4 regions of the Shinella sp. HZN7 genome follow, and region 4 is predicted to be linked to each of the others. Evidence: riboswitches for the same ligand, from Rfam matches in the RefSeq annotation. Region 4 holds a riboswitch; each other region holds the start of a gene.
What was found. Region 4 has a riboswitch for cobalamin ahead of metE (5-methyltetrahydropteroyltriglutamate--homocysteine S-methyltransferase). Riboswitches for the same ligand answer to the same signal wherever they lie in the genome.
Positions count from the first base shown of each region.

Region 1: it holds a riboswitch for cobalamin, as region 4 does, so the genes downstream of both, shn_RS10480 (CbtB-domain containing protein) here and metE (5-methyltetrahydropteroyltriglutamate--homocysteine S-methyltransferase) in region 4, are expected to answer to the same signal.
Region 2: it holds a riboswitch for cobalamin, as region 4 does, so the genes downstream of both, shn_RS24675 (ABC transporter substrate-binding protein) here and metE (5-methyltetrahydropteroyltriglutamate--homocysteine S-methyltransferase) in region 4, are expected to answer to the same signal.
Region 3: it holds a riboswitch for cobalamin, as region 4 does, so the genes downstream of both, shn_RS04020 (aromatic ring-hydroxylating dioxygenase subunit alpha) here and metE (5-methyltetrahydropteroyltriglutamate--homocysteine S-methyltransferase) in region 4, are expected to answer to the same signal.

Region 1 is NZ_CP015736.1:2,169,102-2,174,893, forward strand. Features, by position in the region: gene cobW (cobalamin biosynthesis protein CobW) at 1-532, opposite strand, end outside; gene cobU (bifunctional adenosylcobinamide kinase/adenosylcobinamide-phosphate guanylyltransferase) at 536-1,060, opposite strand; gene shn_RS10475 (CbtA family protein) at 1,062-1,850, opposite strand; gene shn_RS10480 (CbtB-domain containing protein) at 1,863-2,039, opposite strand; cobalamin riboswitch at 2,086-2,453, opposite strand; gene shn_RS10485 (peptidoglycan-binding protein) at 2,533-4,413, opposite strand; gene shn_RS10490 (cobyric acid synthase) at 4,551-5,792, opposite strand, start outside.
Region 2 is NZ_CP015737.1:496,413-502,204, forward strand. Features, by position in the region: gene shn_RS24660 (ABC transporter ATP-binding protein) at 1-481, opposite strand, end outside; gene shn_RS24665 (spermidine/putrescine ABC transporter substrate-binding protein) at 646-1,716, shown strand; gene shn_RS24670 (MurR/RpiR family transcriptional regulator) at 1,773-2,627, shown strand; cobalamin riboswitch at 2,654-2,886, shown strand; gene shn_RS24675 (ABC transporter substrate-binding protein) at 3,041-4,084, shown strand; gene shn_RS24680 (iron ABC transporter permease) at 4,159-5,109, shown strand; gene shn_RS24685 (ABC transporter ATP-binding protein) at 5,106-5,792, shown strand, end outside.
Region 3 is NZ_CP015736.1:830,919-836,710, forward strand. Features, by position in the region: gene shn_RS04010 (diguanylate cyclase domain-containing protein) at 1-775, shown strand, start outside; gene shn_RS04015 (DUF6656 family protein) at 792-1,397, opposite strand; cobalamin riboswitch at 1,696-1,894, shown strand; gene shn_RS04020 (aromatic ring-hydroxylating dioxygenase subunit alpha) at 1,998-3,242, shown strand; gene shn_RS04025 (hybrid-cluster NAD(P)-dependent oxidoreductase) at 3,244-4,347, shown strand; gene shn_RS04030 (glycoside hydrolase family 25 protein) at 4,358-5,452, opposite strand; gene shn_RS04035 (BA14K family protein) at 5,656-5,792, shown strand, end outside.
Region 4 is NZ_CP015736.1:1,706,691-1,712,482, reverse strand. Features, by position in the region: gene shn_RS08305 (acyl-CoA thioesterase) at 1-470, opposite strand, end outside; gene metE (5-methyltetrahydropteroyltriglutamate--homocysteine S-methyltransferase) at 467-2,827, opposite strand; cobalamin riboswitch at 2,924-3,140, opposite strand; tRNA gene shn_RS08295 (tRNA-Pro) at 3,433-3,509, opposite strand; gene shn_RS08290 (DUF192 domain-containing protein) at 3,600-4,097, opposite strand; gene shn_RS08285 (cold-shock protein) at 4,097-4,675, opposite strand; gene gloA (lactoylglutathione lyase) at 4,871-5,311, shown strand; gene shn_RS08275 (YcbK family protein) at 5,650-5,792, shown strand, end outside.

The DNA of each region.
Region 1 (5,792 bases), 460 kb from region 4:
CGGCGGCGGTGAGCTGGTCCTCGAACAGTTCTTCCAGCGGGCTTTCATGGTCGAGGTTTTCGTCTTCAACGCGCAGCGCATCCACCTTGTCGTGATCGTCGGCAAAGCGGCCGGCGGCGACGGCGGCGCTGTCGACCACGGTGATGACGCCGTCGACCGTCACCTGCGTCTTGATCTCCGGCCAGTTGAAGGCGGCGACGAGCGGCTGCGGCAGGGCAAGGCCCGAGGTCTCGATGACGATGTGGTCCGGCCGGTTCTCCCGCTCCAGGAGCTTCGTCATGGTGGGGATGAAGTCGTCGGCGACGGTGCAGCAGATGCAGCCGTTGGTGAGCTCGATGATATCGTCCTCGCTGCAGGCCTCCGCGCCGCAGCCCTTCAGCACGTCGCCGTCGACGCCGAGATCGCCGAACTCGTTGATGATGAGCGCGATGCGTTTCCCCCCCGCATTCTGCAGGAGGTTGCGGATCATCGTCGTCTTGCCCGCGCCGAGGAAGCCGGTGATGACGGTGGCGGGGATCTTCTGTTGCAGCATGGCTCAACCCTTCATTTTCAGCGGCAGTCCGGCCGCGACAAAATAGACTTCAGGCACGAGGGCGGCGACCTGCTGGTGCAGCCGCCCGGCATGGTCGCGGAATTCGCGCGCCATGCGATTGTCAGGCACGATGCCGAGGCCGACCTCGTTGGAGACGAGGACGATGCGGCCGGGCGCCTGCCGGATGGCCTCCAGGAGGCCGGAGGATTCGGCGGCGATGTCCCGCTCTTCCAGCATCAGGTTCGTCACCCACAGCGTCAGGCAGTCGACGAGCACGGCCCTGTCGGCCCGCGCCACGTCCCTTATGCGCGCGGCGAGCGCCAGCGGCTCCTCATGCGTCTGCCAGCCATCGCCGCGATCCTCCCGGTGCCTTGCGATGCGCGCGCGCATCTCGTCGTCGAAGGCGCGGCCGGTGGCGATATAATGACGCGAGAGGCCGGTCTTAGCGACCAGCCTCTCGGCAAAAGCGGATTTTCCGGAACGCGCACCGCCCAGAACCAGGACGGCTCCGGGCGATGTCGATGTCATGTCAGGCAGCCTTGGCGATCTTCTCGTTGGCAAAGCCGAGCGAGAGGCCGAGCACGATCCAGAAGAACAGGGTCGTGGCCAGGGCGGCGACGGCGAATTCCGCGCCGAGCACGGCCGGAACGTTGCTGGAGATGTCGCCCGGCTGCGGCGCGCCATAGACCTGCGGCGCCGCGATCAGCACGATGCCGATGACCTTGGCGACGATGTTCTGCTTGAGGAACAGCAGGTAGAGGCCGGCCGCCGACAGGATGACGGTCGCGATCCACCAGACCTGGCGGTCGCCGAGATCGGCGGCGGGGAAGCCCGGAAGCTCCGGCGGCAGGCCGATGGCCGGCAGCATGTGCACGGCAAGCCACCCCGCCGCGCCCCAGAGCGCGCCGTTCGCCACCGTGATCGGATGGCCGGAAACGAGGCTGAGGCCGGCGAGCAGCAGGCCGAAGCCGGCGCCCGTGACGAGGTTGGCGAGCAGCGTGCCGGAGAACCGGCTCATGCCGAACATGATGCCGCCCTCCTCGTGGTCCTCGCCCTCGTGGGCATAGGCGACGGAGACCGGCGAGAGCGCCGAGGCGACGTCCAGGATGACCGCGCCGAGCGAAGAATGGTCCTGCGTCTGGGCGGCGCCTTCCGTGCCGGGCGTCGTGCCTTCCGCGGCGGGCGCGGCTTCGTCGCCGCCCTCGAACTCCTCGGCATGCAGGATGAGCGGAACGACACGGGCCTCCTGGGCGGCCGTCATCAGCACGCCGGAGAACAGCCCGGCCACCAGGGCGGCCAGGAGATAACGAACGATCATGTCAAGAACTCCTTAGTGGCAGGGAAAGCCGTAGGAGTGACGCGTATCGTGGGCCGTGTCGTGCAGCACGGCGGAATTCGCAAGGCCGGCACCGAAGACCAGGAAGGCGCCGAGCAGGAGAGCGAGGACACCGGCGACGAGACGATCGTTTGCGGAAAGGGTAACAGAAGACGTAGTCGAAACAGCCATGACAACCTCCGTGCAGGCAGCGGGGAAACCTCCCCAGGTCGGACGAAATGCCCTTACATTGGCTGGCAGGTCTCCTGGCTCGCAGCGTCCGGCGTCCAAAACGCCTGCGGGGCACCCTCGCCTTCCCAGGCTCCGGCATCGCGAAAAGGCGGACGATTCGTAGAGAAAGAGGCGTCCAACCTCTGCTGATCGCGATGCCACCCAGTGGCTTTTCCGGCTGGTCGTCAAGACGCGGGGCGAAGGCACCATTGCCCCTTTCCGCGCAGATCCTCCCGTCCGGATGGGCGTCCCTCGCCACTCTACAGTCGCGGGGTCGGCCGTGATTGCAGCGCCCTGATTGGGTCCGCCGCGTCACATTCCCATTTACTCCCCGATCCGTTTCCGGATCCGGGAACCATCCAATATTCCGGATGATTATGCTTCCGCCCCTGCGAAGTCAATCGACCGGCAGCGTCATCACCTGTGCTGAAACCGCCGTCCGGCCGTCGCGATCTCAATAGCCGGGGATGATCACCACGCCACCGCCGCCATTGTAATAGCCGTCGTCGCGGTAGTAGCGCTCGTAATAGCCGTCGACCGGGCCTTCGAGCACGTCATAGTCCTGCTGGTAGCGGCGCTGGCGATTCTGCCGGGCCTCGGCATATTGCGCCGCCTGCCGGAGGGCGCGGTACTGCTGGCGGGAGAGGTAACCGTCGGCGCGGTAACCGGACGAGCCCTGCCAGGCGGCGATCGCGGCGCGGGTGCGCGAGCCGAAGACGCCGTCGACGCCATAGGTGTTGAAGCCGAGCATGCTCAGCCAGCGCTGCGCCTGCACGCGGGTCGATCGATCCATATAGGCCTCGCGGCGATCGACGACCGGCTGCTCGGCCTTGCGCTCGGTCTCGACGGTGGCCGTTTCGCTTTCCTGCTTCGGCTTGGCCGCCTGCCGGGCCGTGTCTGCCAGCGCCGCAAGGCGCTCGCGCGCATCAGCGACGAAGCGGCCGTCCGGATATGCGTCGAGATAGGCGCGGAAGGCCTTTTCCGAACCGTCGAGCACGGCCTTCTGGAAGGTCTCCTCCTCGCGTTTCGCCGCATCGTCGGCCTGTTCTACGGCAAGGCCGCGGTTCTTCGTGTCCGCGTCCTGCGCTTCGTTTTCGCGGGCCGCGGTGTCGTTCGCCTGCGCGGCCCGTTCGGCGGCGGCCGCTTCCTCGGCGCGTTTTTCGGCTTCCTCGGCAAGGCGGGCCGCCTCGGCAGCCTTGGCCTCGGCGTCGGCAGCGGCCTTGGCGGCTTCCGCCTTCAGCCGTTCCACCTCGGCGGCCTTTTCCTCTGCAAGCTTGCGGGCAGCGGCGGCCTCCTCCTCGATCCGCGCCTTCTCGGCCGCGGCAGCCTTTTCCGCTTCTACGCGCCGGGTCTCGGCCTCGCGCCGGGCAGCGGCTTCCTCCTCCGCACGCGCCTTTTCCGCGGCGGCGGCCTCTTCGGCCTTCTGGCGCTCGGCCTCGGCCTTCAGGCGGGCGGCTTCCTCCGCCTTGGCCTTCTCGGCAGCGGCAGCGGCCTCCGCCTTCAGCCGCTCGGCCTCGGCGGCCTGCTCCTCGGCAAGCTTGCGGGCGGCCGCTTCCTTCTCTTCCGTCTCCGCCTTCAGGCGGGCGGCCTCTTCGGCGCGGGCCTTTTCCGCCGCAGCGGCTTCCGCGCGCGCCTTCTCCTCGGCCGCAGCCTTTTCCTCGGCAAGCTTGCGCGCCGCGGCGGCTTCCTCCGCCTTCTTGGCGTCCGCTTCCGCCTTCAGCCGCGCCGCCTCCGCCTCGGCTTTCACCTTCTCGGCTTCCGCCGCTTTCTGCGCGTCCTCTTCGGCCTTCAGGCGCGCGGCTTCCGCCTCGGCCTTCGCCTTCTCGGCGTCCGCCACCTTCCGCGCCTCTTCCTCCGCCTTCACACGCGCCGCTTCCGCATCCGCCTTGGCTTTCTCGGCTTCTGCGGTCTTGCGGGCCTCTTCTTCGGCCTTGGCCTTTTCCGCGGCAGCCTGTTCCTCAGCCTTCGCCTTTTCGGCGGCCGCCGCCGCGTCGGCCTTGGCCTTGGCATCCGCCTCGGCCTGCTCGGAGGCGCCCGTCGCCGGCTTCGCCTTGGCGGCGGCCTGCAGTTCGGCGATGCGCAGGCGCGCCATGGAGGCGAAGGTACCGTTCGGATATTGCTTCAGATAGCCTTCATATTGCGCGACATCGCTGCCGGCCGAGACCTTCTGCCAGAGCGAGAACTCCTCTTCCCAGCGTTTGCCGGCGCTGCCGGCCTCCTTGCCGGTCGCAGCCTGGGCAAAGGCGACCGCCGGCTGGCCGGCGAGCGACAACCCGACGATGCCGGCAATGCCGAGCCGCACCAGAACGGAGCGTGCGAGAGGTCCAGAACCCATATATCCCACCCTTTCGGATCGCGCGAAGGCGCAAGCGCCCGGCGATCCCGGGCGGATTTCCGTCACTCCTCGCACCGAATTCTGGCGCAACTTTGGTGCGGCAGGCCGGCAGCGGAGGAACCCGATGTCTGAACGTTTCAGAAGGCCGGTTTAATCAGGCCATCGAGCCAGCGCGGATCGAGAACCGCCTCCAGCTCCGCCGCCACGCCGTCGAGCGCCGCATCGACGCTCGCCCGGTAATCGAAGCCGCCGCCCTCGATGCCGAAATCGGCAAGCAGCCCGGCGCGATAGGCGTCGCTCGACAGAAGGCCGTGCAGATAGGTGCCCATCACCCGCCCGTCGGGCGAGAGCGCGCCGTCCGGCCGCCCGTCGATGCTGACGGAGGGACGCAGCGCATCCGGCCCGGTGGTGCGGCCGAGATGGATCTCATAGCCTTCGAGCGGCACGTCATATTGCAGCGAGCGGGCCGTGCTGTTGCGCACAGTCTTTTCCGGCGCCATCTCGGTCTCGACCGCCAGCAGGCCGAGCCCCTCGACCTCCCGTTCACTGCCCTCGATGCCGAGCGGGTCGGTGACACGGCTACCGAGCATCTGGTAGCCGCCGCAGATGCCGATGACCCGGCCGCCGCGGCGCATGTGCAGGGCAAGGTCGCGGTCCCAGCCGGCGGCACGGAAATCCCTGAGATCCGCGATGGTCGATTTCGAGCCCGGCAGGACGACAAGGCCGGCATTGGCCGGAAGCCGTTCGCCCGGCCGCACGAAGACGAGGTCCACCTCCGGCTCGGCCTTCAGCGGATCGAGATCGTCGAAATTGGCAATGCGGGAGAGAACGGGCACGGCGACCTTCAGCGCCCCGCCCTCGCCCCTGGCCAGCCGCTCCAGCACCACCGAATCCTCGGCCGGCAGGCGCGCCGCCTCTCTCAGCCACGGCACGACGCCGAAACAGGGCCAGCCGGTGAAGCGGGCGATCTCGGCAATGCCGCTGTCGAACAGCGTCACATCGCCCCGGAACTTGTTGATGAGATAGCCGGTGACCATGCGCCGGTCCTCTTCCGGCAGGATGGCATGGGTGCCGACCAGCGAGGCGATGACGCCGCCGCGGTCGATGTCGCCGACGAGCACGACCGGCACGCCGGCGCGCGTGGCAAAGCCCATATTGGCGATGTCCCCGGCCCGGAGGTTGATTTCCGCCGGCGAGCCCGCACCCTCGACGACGACGAGATCGGCGCCGTCCGCGATCGTCTCGAAGCTTTCCATGACGGCGCCCATCAGCTTCGGCTTCAGCGCCTGGTAGTCGCGCCCCTTCGCCTGGCCGAACACCCTGCCCTGCACGATGATCTGGCTGCCGACGTCCGATTGCGGCTTCAGGAGCACCGGGTT
Region 2 (5,792 bases), on a different replicon from region 4:
GTTTCGGACGGGCGATGATGGCGCGGGCGAGCGCCACGCGCTGCTGCTGGCCGCCGGAAAGCTGGCGCGGCTTGCGGCCCTCCATGCCTTCCAGGCCGACCATGCGCAGCGCGTCTGCGACGCGCCTTGCCCGCTCCGGCCGCGCGACGCCCGCCACTTCCAGCGCATAGCCGGTGTTTTCCCCCACCGTCATATGCGGGAAGAGGGCGTAGTTCTGGAACACCGTGTTGACCGGGCGGCGATAGGGCGGGCGGTCCGTGATGTCCTCGCCGTCGATCAGGATGCGGCCGGAATCGAGCTCCACGAAGCCGCTGATCGCCTGGAGCAGGGTGGTCTTGCCGCAGCCGGACGGGCCCAGCAGCGTCAGGAATTCGTTGCGGCGCACGGTAAGGTCGATCGCGTCGAGCGCCGTCACCGTCTGTCCTTCGGGCGTGCCGAAGGCTTTCGCCGCCTTCTCCAGGCGGACTATCGAATCTCGCATCGTCGTTCCCCAAAATGTTATTAAAATAACGCTTGTGCGATTTCGATAGTTGGATACCATTTGGCCATCCAAGTCAACGGCCGAAAGAAGCCGGGACGGGAACATCCGGTGCAAAGGAAAGCACCGGGGCCACGACGGGCCAAACCATCAGAGGAGATCATTCGATGACGAAGTCTTATCGCGCCGGCGCATCCGGCCTTGGGGCATGGACGCGCCGCACCGCCTTCTCGCTCGCCGCCCTCGTGGCGACGGCAGGCATGGCGAGCGCCGCCGAACTCAACATCTACAACTGGGGCGAATACATCAATCCGGAGGTTCTGAAGAAATTCGAGGAGGAGACCCAGATCAAGGTCAACCTCTCGACCTATTCCTCCAACGAGGAAATGCTGGCGAAGATCCAGGGCGGCGCGACAGGCTACGACATCGTCTTCCCCTCCGTGCACATGCACGACATCATGGCCAAACTCGACCTTCTGGAAAAGACCGACATCAACACGTTCGAGGGCTTCAAGAACATCGATCCTGCCTTCCTGCGCGCGAAAAGCGACCCGAAGGGCGAATATTGCCTGCCCTATGCCTGGGGCTCGGTCGGCATCTTCTACAACCGCACGATCCTCGGCAAGGACGTTACCGGCTGGAAGGACCTGATCGAGACGGTGGAGGCCAAGGGGCTGAAATTCACCCTGCTCGACGACATGCGCGAGGTGCTGGCGGTCGGCCTCATGCTGAACGGCCACAAGATCAACTCCACCGACCCGGCGGAGTTGCAGCAGGCGGCCGAGACGATCATCGCCATGAAGCCCCATGTCGCGGCCTTCACCTATGACACGCGGCCGATGGTGCAATCCGGCGATGTCGCAGCCGGCCATTTCTTCGTCGGCGCGATGGTCGACGTCTTCGGCGACGAGAAGGACCTTGGCTATGTGATCCCCGAGGAGGGGGCGACCATGTACCAGGAGGACGTCTGCGTCTTGAAGACGGCTCCCAACAAGGAGAACGCCATCAAATTCCTGCAATTCTACACCCGCCCGGAAATCGCCGCGCTCAACGTCGCGCAGCAGACCAACGGCACGGCCAACGTGCCGGCGCGGGAATTGACCCCGGAAAAGATCAAGAATAGCAAGGAGATCAATCCGCCGGCCGAGACCATGGCGCGGCTCCAGATCTTCGAGGACCTGGGCCCGGCACTGCGCCAGCTCGATCGCGTCTGGACGCGCATCAAGACGGCGCAGTGAGCGCGCCGGATCCCCGCCCGTCTTTCTGGCGGGCGGGACTTTGGGGAGAGGGCGACGTGTCGAAACGCATTCTGAAGCTCGTTCAGTCCGACGACCTCCGGCGCTCCAAATCCGACAGGCTGATCGCCCACTATATCGAGCGCAACATCGCCGAACTGCCCTTCGAGACGGCGCGCTCCATCGCCCAGCGCCTCCAGGTCTCGCCCATGACCATCGGCCGGTATCTCCGCCGCATGGGGTTCGACGGGCTCGACGAACTGAAGAGCGAACTGCGCCGCGGCGGCTCCAATCCGGCCTGGGAGGTCAAGGGGCCGGTCGCCTCGCTGGAGCAGGACCGCAAGGAGGGAAAGCTTCTTGCCGGCCTCATCCAGCAGCAGATCGACAATCTCGGCCAGATCTACGCCATCACCAGCGCGCCCGAATGGCAGCAGACGATCGACGCGCTGATCGGCGCAACGGAAGTCTATGTCGCCGCCTATCAGAACGTGCGCGGCATCGCCCAGTATTTCGCCAGCCAGCTTTCCTATACGCGGCCGCGCGTGCAGTTCGTCGATGGCCTCAACGGCACCTATTCGGAACTTCTCGACGGCTCCGTCGAGGGACGGCTGCTCTTCCTGCATGACGTGCGCCGCTTTGCCGCCAAGGCGCGGCCGCTTGCGCTGGAGGCGCGGCGGGCCGGCGTGAAGGTCGTGCTGCTCACCGACGAGTTCTGCCCGTGGGGACCTGAGGTCTCCGACATCTGCCTTATCGTGCCGGGCTCGCACGGGCCGCTCTGGGACGGCGCGGCCACCATGACCGCCGTCATGGACCTCATGCTCAGCAACATCATCGTCGTCATGGGCGAGGCGGTCAGCGAGCGCGTCGATACGCTGACCCGCCTCCAGGACATCTTCGGGGATTTCGAGAGCTGAGCGCCTTGACGCTGCCAAGCGCGGCGGACTAAGGATGGATCGACGGTTCCCCGAAGGATGACTCCCAGGGGATTAATAGGGAACACGGTGCGGACGACCCAACAGGGACCCATTCCGTGGCTGCCCCCGCAACTGTAGGCGGATTGCCGCCTGTCCTTGGGACGCGTTTTGCGTCATGCCACTGCGGTTTTCCGCGGGAAGGCAGACAGGCAGCAGATATCCGTGAGCCAGGAGACCTGCCGTCAGAGCAACAATCCAAGTCACGGGCGGGGATGCCCGGAACAGGAGACGCCATGACGACCCTGGCTGCCGGAGACGGCAGGACTCCACTCGTTTTCTCCCGACCGCAATCGGTTCGCCTCCATCGGCTTACCGGCTGAGCCCGCACGCTTTCATTCATCCGGGAGAAACCCATGACCATTCTGCCTGCGGCCGCGCGTGCCGCATCCCTCGTTTTCGCCCTGGCCGGCGCCGCCGTGCTCGTCCTGTCGTCGGGCACGGCCCAGGCGGCCGCGACCCAGTATCCGCTGACGCTGGAAAACTGCGGCCGCAAGGTCACCTTCGAAAAGGCACCGGAGCGCGCCGTTTCGCTGGGCCAGAGCTCGACCGAAATCCTCTATCTCCTCGGCGTCGGCGAGCGCATGGTCGGCACGGCGGTCTGGATCGGCCCGGTGCTGTCGGGCTACGAGGACGTCAACGCCAAGGTCGAGCGCCTTGCCGACAACGATCCGAGCTTCGAGAGCGTCGTCGCCAGGAAGCCGGATCTCGTGACGGCGCAGTTCCAGTGGCATGTCGGCCCCGAGGGCATCGTCGCGACGCCCGAGCAGTTCGAGGAGCTGAACATCCCGGTCTATACCTCGCCTGCCGATTGCATCGGCAAGGACAATTCCGGTGGCGGCGACGGCGTGCGCAATACGGTCTTCACCATGGACCTGATCTACAAGGAAATCAGTGAGCTGGCGCAGATCTTTGATGTGCAGGACCAGGGCGGGAAGGTCATCGCCGACCTGAAGGCGCGCGAAGAGGCGGCCCGCAGGAAGATCGCCTCGGCGGATGGCAAGCTCTCTGCCGTCTTCTGGTTCTCCAGCGCCGAACTCGACATCGACCCCTATGTCGCCGGCCGCAACGGCGCGCCGGGCTACATCATGTCGGCGCTCGGCATCCGGAACGTCATCGAGAGCGACGAGGAATGGCCGACGGTCGGCTGGGAAACCGTCGCCAAGGCCGACCCGACGATCATCGTCGCCGGCAAGATGGAGCGCCGCCGCTTCCCCGCCGATGACGTCGCGGTCAAGCACGAGTTCCTCAAGACCGATCCCGTCGCGAGCCTGATGCCGGCCGTGAAGAACGGCCATGTCGTCGACATGGACGCCCAGGCGATGAACCCGACGATCCGCACGATCGAGGGCATCGAGGTGCTTGCCGACGCCATCGAGAAAGCCGGCCTCGCAAAGTGACGGCGGATCGCCCCATCCTGCTGCGCACGGGCGCCGCCTTCGCGGCGCTCGTGCTGCTCGTCGCCGCGCTCGGTATGGGCGCGGCGGTGGGCGAGACCGCCATTCCGCTCGATGTCGTGGCGAAGACCGTGGCGAACCGTCTCTGGCAGGCGGGGCACGCCATCGAACCGATCGACGAAGGCATCATCTGGAACTATAGGCTGAGCCGGGCCGTGGTTGCCGCCTGCTGCGGTTCGGCGCTCGCGCTCTGCGGCGTGATCCTGCAGTCGCTGCTGCGCAATGCGCTCGCCGATCCCTACATTCTCGGCATTTCCGCCGGCGCCTCCACCGGGGCGGTGGCCGTGGCGATCCTCGGCATCGGCGCCGGCATCCTGACGCTGCCGATCGGCGCCTTTCTCGGGGCGCTCGTCGCCTTCGGCCTCGTCAGCGCGCTTGCGGTGCGCGCGGGCCGCGGCACGGGGGCGATCATCCTTGCGGGTGTCGCCGGCTCGCAGCTCTTCAACGCGCTGACCTCCTTCATCGTGACGAAGGCGGCCAATGCCGAGCAGGCGCGCGGCATCATGTTCTGGCTGCTCGGCAACCTCTCGGGCGTGCGCTGGCCGGATGTCTGGCTGGCGCTGCCGGTCGCGCTTCTCGGCCTTGTCGTCTGCCTCTGGCATGCCCGCGCGCTCGATGCCTTCACCTTCGGCACGGAATCGGCGGCCTCGCTCGGCATTCCGGTGCGGCGGGTCTATGTCGTGCTGATCGCCGTCTCGGCGCTGATGACGGCCGTGATGGTCTCCATCGTGGGGTCGATCGGCTTCGTCGGGCTCGTCATTCCCCATGCCGCGCGCATGGTCGTCGGCGTCCGGCACGGGCTGCTGCTGCCGGCCTCGGCGCTGATCGGCGCGGTCTTCATGATCGCCGCGGACGTGCTGTCGCGCGTCATCATTCCCGGCCAGGTGCTGCCCATCGGCGTCATCACGGCGCTGTTCGGCGCCCCGGCCTTCGCGCTCATCCTCAGCCAACGGAGGTCGGCCCTGTGACCCTTTCGGCAAAAGGCCTCTCCTGGTCGGCCGGCGGCACGACCATCCTGTCGGACGTCTCGCTCGACGTGCGCCCCGGCGAATTTCTGGGCATCATCGGCCCGAACGGCTCCGGCAAGACCAGCCTGATGGCGCTGATGGCCGGCATCCGCAGGCCGCAGGCCGGCGTGGTGACGCTCGACGGCAGGCCGCTCTCCGCCCATGGCCGGCAGGCGATCGCCCGCCGCATCGCCTTCGTGGAGCAGCAGGCCGAGACCACCGAGCGCATCACCGCGCGCCAGGCGGTCGAGCTCGGCCGCACGCCCCATCTCGGCGCCCTGACGCCCTGGTCGCGCACCGATGATGCCATTGTCGACCGGGCGCTGGAGGAGGTCGACATGGCGCGCTTTTCCGGCCGGCTGTGGCACACGCTCTCCGGCGGAGAGCGCCAGCGGCTGCACATCGCCCGCGCGCTCGCCCAGCAGGCGCCGATCCTCCTCCTCGACGAGCCGACCAACCACCTCGACATCGGCCACCAGATCAGCCTGCTCCAGCTCGTGCGCGAGCAGGACCTGACCGTCGTCGCCGCGCTGCACGATCTCAACCACGCCGCCATGTTCTGCGACCGCATCGCCGTCATGCAGGGCGGCCGCATCGTCGCGCTCGGCACGCCCGCCAAGGTATTGGAGCCGCAGCGCCTCGCC
Region 3 (5,792 bases), 880 kb from region 4:
CCAGGAGCGCAGCTCGCTGTCGGATTACGGCCGCCTGATCGGCGAGGCCTCGCAGGTCATCCGCGATGCCGGCAGCCTCGGGGAGGGCGCGCTCGGCTCCTCGCTGGAGGCGCTGCAGCGCGCAACGGAACTGCGCGTCACCCACACGGCGGAAATGGCGGAGAAGGTTGCCGCGCAATCGGCCGTCATGGACGGCATCCAGAAGGAGATGGCGGAGTTCGAGGCGATGAAGTTCGTCGATCCGCCGACCAAGCTCGGCAACCGCCGCGCCTTCAACAAGGCGCTCGCCCGCGTCTATGCCAATCCCTCCCTGCCGATGCTCTGCGGCGTTGCCATTGCCGAGGTGGATGCCGAGCGCCGCTTCTCCCCCGGCCAGATCGAGGCCCTATCGGACCATCTCGTCACCTTCTATGGTGGCCTCATCCGCCAGGCCTTCCCGGCCGGCGAGCTTGCCGTGCGCTTCGACGGCCTGCGCTTCGGCTTCGTGTTCCACACCGCCGATGCGGGCGAGGTGACACGGCTGATCGACCTCCTGCGCGCCGCCTTCCAGACGGTGGCGCTGCGCGATCCGCGCACCGGCCGCAATCTCGGCCACCTGACGCTTTCGGCGGGCGTGTGCATGACGGAGAGCGCCGACAGCGCGCTCGACCTTTCCTCGGCCTGCGAGCGCGCGCTGGCGGAGGCACGCAGCGCGGGCGGCGACCAGATCGTCGTCTACGGCCGCGGCGACGAGGTGCCTGCCGGCAAGGAATGGCTGATCTACCGGCCCGCCTGATGGAGGGGGAGGGAGCCTAAAGCGCGCGGATGATCTTGCGCAGCGCCTCGTCGCGTGCGCCGAGCATGAGCACGTTCTTCATGGCGAGCTTCGGATCGTCGGTGCGGAAGAGCACGCCGTTGCCGCGCACCTTGCGGTCGATCTGCAGCCGGCCTTCCTCCTCGGCCGGCGTGATGGCGACGGCGAAATACATGCGCCCCGCCTTCTTCGAGATATCGGCGAAGAACTGTTCCTCCTCGCCGATCTCGGCGAAGAAATTGGCCATGTAGAAGGCCCATTGCACGTTCTCGAATTCCGCGAAGCGGGAATTGGCGACGGTGATGTGGCAATAACCGAGATGCGGCGTCCGGGCGAGCGTACGGTGGAAGATCAGCTTGGGAAAGCGGATCGACTGATGGAAGCCGTTGATGCGGTCATGCGTGACAATGCCGGCATTCTCCAGCTTGCGGCCGGTGCGCTCGGCCACCTCATGGTAGCTGAGATATCGCTTCTCGCTCGGGCTCCAGCTTGTGTTCCGGTCGATGCGGCCGGTGCGCAGGAACTCGGTATGGACGGCCGGTTTCGGCTGGTTCGCGCGCTTGTAGGCGACCGCGTCGTAATAACGGAACTTGGTTTGCTGCACGCGCCGGCACTCCATCCTCACGCCCCGATGCGGTGAAGTTTATGGAAACGGCGTTAAACATTCCTTGCCGGGCCGCTCCCTCTTTTTCCGCATGTTTCGGATGGGTCGCAATATGACAATTGTGTCGGCGCGCCCGCCAGGTTGCCCCTGGCGTGGCTTTGGTGCCTGTTATTTTGGCATAATTGATTGAAATATATGCAGTAACAACCGTGAACATCTCGCCGGGCATCGTTTGTCTCCTGTCGTCAAATCGGAATGGCATGTCGCTATCTGACATGTCGTTTGCTGAATCTTGCGCTTAGATAAGAACACTCGAGGTGCCGTTCTGACGAAGAGCGGAGAATTGGGAAGCCGGTTGAAATCCGGCGCTGCCCCCGCAACGGTGGAGGAGAAAAGCGCGGCGAGACGCCACTGGACGGAAAGGTCCGGGAAGGCGCCGCGATGGTCCGGAAGGACGCTCCTGAGCCCGGAAACCAGCCTTGGGTGTGATCGTGACTGGCTGCGGCGGGCGGCCGGGAAGCGTGCAGTCCGTGCGCCCCCGCGCCCGGATGCCGTCTCCTTCCGTGCGCCTCATCCCCAATTTGATATCGAGGATCCGGCATGGACATCAGCAGCGACGTGCTCCGCAAGCTCAAGAACCGGCGCGAGGGCCACAGCCTCGAGCAGGCCTTCTACATCGACCCCGACCATTACAAGCTGGACCTGGAGACGATCTGGTATCGCGACTGGCTGTTCATCGGCCATGACTGCGAGATCCCGAAGGCCGGCAACTATTTCACCGTGCAGGTCGGCGACTACCCCGTCGTCATCACCCGCGACCGCACGGGCACCGTGCGCGCCCTGCACAATTCCTGCCGCCACCGCGGCTCGCGCGTCTGCACGCAGCACCGGGGATCCTCCGCAAAGCTCGTCTGTCCCTATCACCAGTGGACCTACGAACTGGATGGCTCGCTGCTCTTCGCCCGTCACATGGCCGAGGATTTCGACAAGAGCCAGCACGGCCTGAAGCGCGTGCACTGCGAAACCGTCGGCGGCTATATCTTCATCTGCCTCGCCGACGAGGCGCCGGATTTCTCCGCCTTCCGCGCGCTGGTCGAGCCCTATCTCGCCCGTCACCGTCTCGGCGAGACGAAGGTCGCCTTCGAAAGCACGATCGTCGAGAAGGGCAACTGGAAGCTCGTCTGGGAGAACAACCGCGAGTGCTACCATTGCGCCGCCAACCATCCCGAACTCTGCCGCACCTATCCGGAAGCCCCGAGCGCCACCGGCGTGCAGGGTGCCAAGGACGATCCCGTCATCGCCGCGCACTGGGAAAAATGCGAGGCGGCGGGCCTGCCGAGCGAATTCCGCATGTCGCCGACCGGCCAGTTCCGCGCCGCGCGCATGCCGCTCATCCAGGAGGCCGAAAGCTACACCATGTCCGGTGCCCGCGCCGTCCAGCGACCGCTCTCCAACGATGTCCTGGAAAGCCATATCGGCACGCTCCTGCTGTTCCACTACCCGACGACGTGGAACCACGTGCTCGCCGACCACGCCATAACCTTCCGCGTGCTACCGCTCGGCCCCGAGCTGACGCAGGTCACGACCAAGTGGCTCGTCAACAAGGATGCCGTCGAGGGCGTCGATTACCGTCTCGACGAGCTTACCCATGTCTGGACCGAGACCAACGACCAGGACCGCCGCATCGTCGAGGAAAACGCCTTCGGCATCCGCTCCCCGGCCTACCAGCCCGGCCCCTATTCGCCGGAGGACGAGGGCGGCGTCATGCAGTTCGTCGAATGGTATGCGAATTTCATGATCGACCGGCTCGACGGCGCCAAAAAGCCGCTCTCGCGGGTGGCCTGACATGACGATCGCCAGCCATTTCCGCCACTTTGACGAGCTTCATCCGTGGAACGACCGCCAGCACATGCTGGAATGCATCGCCGCCACGGTGGAGACATCGGATGTGATGACCTTCACCTTCCGCTCCGATCGCGACAACTGGTTCCGCTACCTGCCGGGCCAGTTCGTCACGCTGGAGCTGCCGGTGTCGGAAGACGAACCCGTCATGCGGACCTATACGCTCTCCTCGACGCCCTCGCGGCCCTTCTCCGTTTCCGTGACGGTGAAGGCGCAGAAGGGCTCGATCGGCACGCGCTGGATGTTCGACACCCTGCGCCCCGGCATGCGCCTGAAGGCCTTCGGCCCGCTCGGCGACTTCTCCCTCGTGCGCTATCCCGCCGAAAAGTACCTCTTCATCTCGGCGGGTTCCGGCGTCACGCCGATGATGTCCATGACGCGCTGGATGTCGGATTGCGCGCCGCAGTCCGACGTCGCCTTCATCACCTGTGCCCGCAAGCCCGAGGACCTCTTGTTCAAGGCGGAGCTGGAATGCCTCGCCGCCCAGATGCCGAACCTTGCGCTCGGCTTCGTCGTCGAGGGGCACAATCCGCGCGACGGCTGGCATGGCCTGCGTGGCCGGATCGATGCAGCGCGCCTCTCGCTGCTCGCGCCCGATTTCCGCGACCGCACCGTCTTCTGCTGCGGCCCGGAGCCCTTCATGCGCGGCGTGCGCGACATGCTGAAAGTCTGCGGCTTCAACATGGACCGCTACCACGAGGAGAGCTTCCAGCCGGCCGCCGCGCCCGCCCCGGAGGCGATCGCCATCCGCGCGGGCGCCGGCGAGCAGGAGATCGATGCCAACGCCGTTTCTACCGTGACCTTCACCATGGCCGGCAAGGACGCCCAATGCCCGCCCGGCCAGACGATCCTGCAGACGGCGCGCGCTGCGGGCGTGCGCATCGGCGCGGCCTGCGAGGGTGGCCTTTGCGGCACCTGCCGGGTCATGAAGGTTTCGGGCGAGGTGGACATGCGCCACAATGGCGGCATCCTCGATGACGAGATCGAGGAGGGCTACATCCTCGCCTGCTGCTCGCGGCCCATCGGGGATGTGCAGATCGAGGCGTAGGAACGGGACCTCAGAAATCCTGGTAGTTCAGCGGCGTGACCTCGACCAGGCGGCGGCCGAGCGTGGTGGTCGCGGTGCCCTTCGCCATGATGCCGGCGCGGACCTCCGCCGTCACGGCGACGGGGAACGAGGCCACCGCACCCGAGGCGAGCGTGACGGCGCCGACCGTCTGCGCCCCGGTGCCGGCTTCGGCTTCGGCCGTCACCGTGGCCTTGAAGGCGCCGCCCGCCGGGATGGAGGCGGTGAGCATCTCGTCGACGGGCTCGAAGGGCTTTTCCGGCAGGAGTTCGCCGAAGGCCCAGGCCTTGCCGAGCGCCGCCTTCGTCATCGGTGCCACGTTGACGTCGATATCGGTCAGCGCGCCCTTCACCCGGTAGGGGCAGCGCCGCTTCGAGCAGTTGACGCCGGCGGAGAATTGCCAGAGCGCGTAATTGTCCCAGTTGCCCATCGGGAAGGCGCCCTCGATGCCGGGCTTGTAGCGGGCGTACCAGAGCGGCAGGCGCGAGAGGATGCGGTACTTGTCGCGGTTGAGCGCGATGTGCCGGGCGGTCGAATGGTTGGTGTAGAGCACCGGGTAGCGGCCCGTGCGCGTCCTGATATGGCCGGCGAAGACCTGGGCATCCTCCAGTGACATGTAGGCGTCGGGATCGATGCCTTCGATGTCCAGCACCATCATCTCGTCGTCCTGCGGATTGGCATAGTCGAGGAAATGATTGGCCTGGTCGACCGGATTGCCCGGCCGGGCGAGGTGATAGGCGCCCCACAGCAGCCCCTTCGAGCGGGCAAGCAGCCGGCGCGTCTGGTAGAGCTCGCGGCTCACCGCATATTTGCGCCACATGGTCTTGCAATGCGCCACCGTGTCGCCGCCATGCTCGCCCTTGCAACTGAAGCTTTCCGGCAGGCCGTCGGAGGCCTTGGAGATGAAGCCGGCGATGCGCGTGTCGGAGAGCATTTCCGACCAGTCGATCTCGTTCAGTTCATAGGCATCGATGACGATGGCGTTTTCCGGCTTCTTCCACGGCTCCACGCTGGCCGCGGTGGCGGGAAAGGGCAGGGCCGCCAGCAAGAGAAGGGCGGCGAGGCCGGAAAGATGCTTCGGGTTCATGGAGGCTCCTGGTCGATTTCGCGCCTGCGCAAGCGACCATGGTGAGCCAAACATGGTTAACGGACGGCTAACGCGCACAAAACCGCGCGCCGAGCATTGAATCGCCCACCGCAAGACCGCATATGGAACGAAAGGGACTTTGGTGCGTTTCGCGTTCAAATTGCCGTTCGAGCAACGATCGAAAGGCACCGTTAGGGAGAAGTATCATGACGTTTCTCAACAAATGCCTGGCTGTGACCATGTCGGCGCTCTTCGCCGCCACGCCGGTCGTGCCCGCCGGCGCCATGCCGCTTGCGGTTCCCAAGGTCCAGACGACCGCGGCCGGCGGCAACGATGTGCA
Region 4 (5,792 bases):
GCGAAAACGATGTCGCTCGCGCATGGGCCGAGGCCGGCCTCCTCCCGCACCGCCGCCACGGGCGGAAGGCACCAGCCCGGCGCTGCATGCGGCGGCGGAACGGCGACCATGCTGAAGCTGCCCCGCGTGCACAGCCGCCGCTCGCCGCTGACGAGGCCCTCGGCCACCATCTCCACCTCCACCGTCATGGATTTGCGGCCGACGCGCGTGACGCGTGCCACGAGTTCGACCAGTTCCCCGACACGCGCCGGGGCCTGGAAATCGACGCGATCGACGGACGCCGTCACGAAAGGCACGCGCCCGTGGCGGGTGGCGGCGATGAAGGCGATACGGTCCATCAGCGCGAGCCCCGCGCCGCCGAAGAGCGTTCCGTGATGGTTCGTATCGCCGGGAAAGACCAGGGCGATGAGACGGCTGGGCGGTGCCGGGATCGCTCCCGGCACCGCCGTGTCTTCGAGCGCGCGGCTCATCGCGCCGTCACCGCGGCGTCCTGCGGGCCGTCGGCATCGCGCAGGCGCCGAGCGGCCTCGACCATGTTGACGAGCGCCGGCCTCACCTCCTCCCACTTGCGGGTCTTGAGGCCGCAATCCGGATTGACCCAGAGCTGGCGATCCTGAAGGCGCTGGCGGGCGAGCGACAGGAGACCGGTCATCTCCTCGGTCCCGGGCACGCGCGGCGAGTGGATGTCGTAGACGCCGGGGCCGATCTCGTTCGGATACCGGAAGTTCCGGAACGCATCGAGAAGCTCCATCTTCGAGCGCGAGGTCTCGATGGAGATCACGTCGGCATCCATCGCCGCGATGGCCGGGATGATGTCGTTGAACTCCGAGTAGCACATATGGGTGTGGATCTGGGTTCCGTCCGCCACGCCGCTGGAGCACAGGCGGAAGGCTTCGACCGCCCAGTCCAGATAGTGCCGCCAGTCCTTGTGGCGGAGCGGCAGGCCTTCGCGAAGGGCGGCCTCGTCGATCTGGATCATCTTCGCGCCGGCCTTTTCGAGGTCCGACACCTCGTCGCGGATGGCAAGCGCGATCTGCCGGCACGTTTCGCTGCGCGGTATGTCGTCCCGCACGAAGGACCAGTTGAGGATGGTCACCGGCCCGGTCAGCATGCCCTTCACCGGCTTGCGGGTGAGCGACTGCGCATATTGCCACCAGCGCACGGTCATCGGGTTCGGGCGCGAGACGTCGCCGAAGATGATCGGCGGGCGGACGTAGCGCGAGCCGTAGCTCTGCACCCAGGCATGCCGGGTGAAGGCGAAGCCGGAAAGCTGCTCGCCGAAATACTGCACCATGTCGTTGCGCTCGAACTCGCCGTGCACCAGCACGTCGAGGCCGATCTCCTCCTGCCAGCGGATGGCGGCCGCCGTTTCCCTGCGCAGGAAGGCCTCGTAGTCCTTGTAGCTCAGCGCGCCCCCGGCATGGGCCGAGCGCGCCTTGCGGACATCGCTGGTCTGCGGGAACGAACCGATGGTCGTCGTGGGGAAGAGCGGCAAGGCGATGGCATCCGCCTGCGCCGCGCGGCGGTCCTCGAAAGCGCTTGCACGCGTCTTCATGCCCGCGTCGATACCGGCGACGCGCCCCCGGACGAGCGGATCCGTCACCTTCGGGGAGGAGGCGCGGGCGGCAATCGCCTGCGCGGCATCGTTCACCGCTTCCCGCACGGCATCCTTGCCTTGCGCCAGTCCCCTGCCGAGCGTTGCAAGCTCGCCGAGCTTCTGCGTGGCGAAGGCAAGCCAGGTCCTGAGGTCCGCATCCAGCGCGGTTTCAAGCTCCAGGTCGATCGGCACATGCAGCAGCGAGCAGGAAGCCGCGACCGCGACGGCATCGGCCCCGCGTGCGGCGACGACCGGCGCCAGCCGATCGAGAATGGCGGCAAGATCGGCACGCCAGATGTTGCGCCCGTCGATGACGCCGAGCGACAGGACCTGATCGGCCCGCACCGTCCTTGCGACCGCGTCGAGCTGTTCCGGGGCGCGCGCGAGATCGATGTGAAGGCCGGCCACCGGAAGCGCGGCGGCCGCTTCGAGATTGTCGGCCAGCGCACCGAAATATGTCGTCAGCATCACCTTCAGGCCGGGCGCAGCCTTGGCAAGGCGGTCATAGGCAAGCTTGAAGGCGTGGCGTTCGCCTTCGGTAAGGTCGAGCGCGAGGATCGGCTCGTCGACCTGCACCCAGTCCGCACCGGCCGCAGCGAGCCTGCGGAACAGTTCCTCGTAGACGGGGAGCAGACTTGCGAGAAGGTCGAGCGGCTTGAACGTCGCCGGCCGGGCCTTGGCAAGCTTGAGGAAGGTGACCGGGCCGAGCACGACCGGACGCGTATGGATGCCGAGTGCCTTCGCTTCCAGGAAATGGTCGACGGGTTTCTGCGAGGTGAGCGTGAAGACCTGGTCCTCGACAATGTCAGGAACCATGTAGTGATAGTTCGTGTCGAACCACTTGGTCATTTCGAGCGCCGGAACGCCATGGCCGCGATGGGCATGGCCGCAACCGACGGGACCGTCGCCCTCGCTGCCGCGGGCCATCGCGAAATAGAGGGAGAGCGGCACCTCGCCGCCCGTCCAGCCATAGACGGCGGGGATCGCGCCGACCATGACGGCGGTATCCAGCACATGGTCGTAGAAGGAGAAGTCGTTCGACGGGATCTGCGTGATCCCGTTGTCGCGCTGGAGCGCCCAGTTCTCGGCGCGCAGCGTCTTTGCCGTTTCGAGGAGGTCGCCTTCGGCGATCCTGCCGGACCAGTAACCTTCGAGCGCGAATTTCAATTCGCGATGGCGACCGATGCGCGGGAAGCCGAGGGAGGCGACCGGGAGAGTTCTGTTGGACATTGTCATACCCCATTGGTTTCTGGGGGCATGGGTAAGCGGACGCATGCAGGCACCCGCGCGAGGCGGGCCGCAGCAACCACCGGGACACCCCGCCCGTGGACGTTGTTTCGTCTTGGCAGGTCTCCTGGCTCACGGGTCGTCGCCGCTGTCCGTCTTCCCAAGGCTTTCGCCTCAGTGACATGGGTGGACAGCGGCTCGCCGCTCACAGTTGCGGGGGCAGCCCCGGCCTTGCCGAATGATCGGCGCACCGGATTCCCTCTTAGCCCTGAAGCAGCCAAAACCGCCCCAGGGAACCACGACGAGGACAGTTCTCGTCATCGCGACGGGAATGTCAATAGACATAAAGAAATGTTTATATCTTTATTTTTCTGATCTCTGCGCTCGGCATTCGAGAAACCGCGCTTGCGCCACGCCCGGTCAGCGCCGAGCGAGATCCAGTCCTGGTGTCGAGGAAGGGCGAAGCGCTTTCGCAATCGCCATGGGACGAATTCGCGTTCGCCGCAGTTCAAGGGGGAGTTGTCGCTGGCGGTCATCGGCCGGCGCCCGTTCGCAACAGAAAATTGGGCAGAACCTGCCGGAACCCGGGCTTTTCAGCCCGTCGGACGTGGTCGGAGTGGAGAGATTCGAACTCCCGACCCTCTGGTCCCAAACCAGATGCGCTACCAGACTGCGCTACACTCCGTCCGTCCCGGCGATGGGGAGATACACGCATCCGCCCTCTGCCGCAACAGGAAATGGGCGTCTTCAAGCGCTTGTCGCTGGAAATGGCGGGCTACTGCGCCTTGCGCAGGGAATCCATCAGCGCGTTCTCGACGCGGTTGCCCGCGCCGATGCCGAGACGCCGGACGGTGCCGCCGTTCAGTTCCAGCACGTAGTCGATCGGCCCCTGCGAATCGATGATCGATTCGGAATGCGGCTCGGCGTTCTCCTTGATCGCGCGCACCTTGCCGTCCCTGGCGATGAACAGCATGTCGAGCGGCAGATAGGTGTTCTTCATCCACATGAAAACCTGCCGCGTCTCGCCGAAGGCGAAGAGCATGCCGTGGTCCGGCGCCATCTCGCGGCGGTGCATCAGCCCCTGCTCGCGCTGGCGTGGCGTGATGGCGAGCTCCACCGTGAAGGCGTGGCGCTTGCCGTCCTTCGTGACGATCGTCAGCGGCTGCGTGTCGAACGTCTCCGCCGCAAGGACCGAAAGGGAAAAACAGAAGAAAAGCGCCAGGGCGGCGCTTGCGAGGCGCGCGAAACCGGCCGCCCGCGCGAAAAGGCCCATTAGTGGGCCCTGTTGCCGGGAACCGGCATGTCCGGATGGATCTCCGCCGCCATCAGGCCCTTCTCGCCGTCGCCGAAGCGCACGAGAACGACCTGGCCGGGGCGCAGCTCCGTCAGGCCGAAGCGGCGCAGCGTCTCCATATGGATGAAGATGTCCTCCGTGCCCTCGCCGCGCGTCAGGAAGCCGAAGCCCTTGGTGCGGTTGAACCACTTGACCAGCACGCGCTCCAGCCCGCTCGACGGGGTGACCTGCACATGGGTCTTGACCGGCGGCATCTGCGAGGGATGCACGGCCGTCGTCTGGTCCATGGAAAGGATGCGGAAGGCCTGGTAGCCGCGGTCGCGCTTCTGGATCAGCGCGACGACGCGCGTGCCCTCCAGGACCGTCTGGTAGCCGTCGCGGCGCAGGCACGTGACGTGCAGCAGCACGTCCTGCATGCCATTGTCGGGCACGATGAAGCCGAACCCCTTGGCAACGTCGAACCACTTGATGACCCCGGTGATCTCGATCAGATCGACGGCGTCATTGCTCTGGTCATCACGGCCCGTGATTTCCTTTGAAGACACCCTATCCGCCATGACCTGCCAGCCCCTCGTTTACGCGTCACATGAGTTACGGTTAACTGATTCTTGATAACCAGAATAACATTGTCCCGATGCGAATGCGCAAGCCCCTTTGAAAGTTTTGCCGGCCCCATTGGTAGGCTGCAAGGCTTGCCTGAGGCTGACAAAACCCTACTCTTTCGGACGATTCCACATTCAGAGGATATTCCAATGCGTTATCTCCACACGATGGTCCGCGTCAAAGACGTCGACACGTCCCTGCACTTCTATTCGACGCTGTTCGGCCTCAAGGAAGTGCGCCGCTACGAGAACGAAAAGGGCCGCTTCACGCTGATCTTCCTCGCCGCGCCCGAGGATATCGAGGCCGCGCGGGCGAACGCCGCGCCCTGCCTCGAGCTCACCTACAACTGGGACAGCGAGGATTATACCGGCGGGCGCAATTTCGGCCACCTCGCCTACGAGGTCGACGACATCTATGCGACCTGCCAGAAGCTGATGGACAACGGCGTCACCATCAACCGCCCGCCGCGCGACGGCCACATGGCCTTCGTGCGCTCGCCGGACGGCATTTCCATCGAGATCCTGCAGAAGGGCGAAAGCCTGCCGCCGGCCGAGCCCTGGGCCTCCATGGGCAATACCGGCGCCTGGTAGGCGAGAGCCGGACGCAAGCTCCGGGCAAAGCTTGCGCCCTATCATCCGTGCAACGATCATCGTTCCGCCGTATTTGACCGGAAATCTCTTGCCCATCCGGTCGATCGCCAGCGAGAGGGGTGCTTTGGCCGATTCGGGCCGGACAGCTTCCCGTTCTGCGTTTCACGGCTTTACGCGCTTCGGCCTTTACACCACCGGCCGAAACGTTAACATCGCAGCAACCGCAACCTGGCCTGTGGCTTTTCTCGATTGCGGTTGCGACTGTTTGAAGAAACGGCCCCATCGGCGGCAAGACCGAGGGCACGAACGTCGAAAGCGGGGGAAAGCCTTTGCAGGACATGCAGGGAAAGTGGCCAGGCCTGAAGGCGCTGCGGTATGGATTGCTGCTGGCCGTTTCGGTCGCCACGCTCTCGGGCTGCGTTTCCGCAGTCTCCACGGATATGCGCGCGGACAGCATGGGCGCGCAGGAAAGCGAAGACAC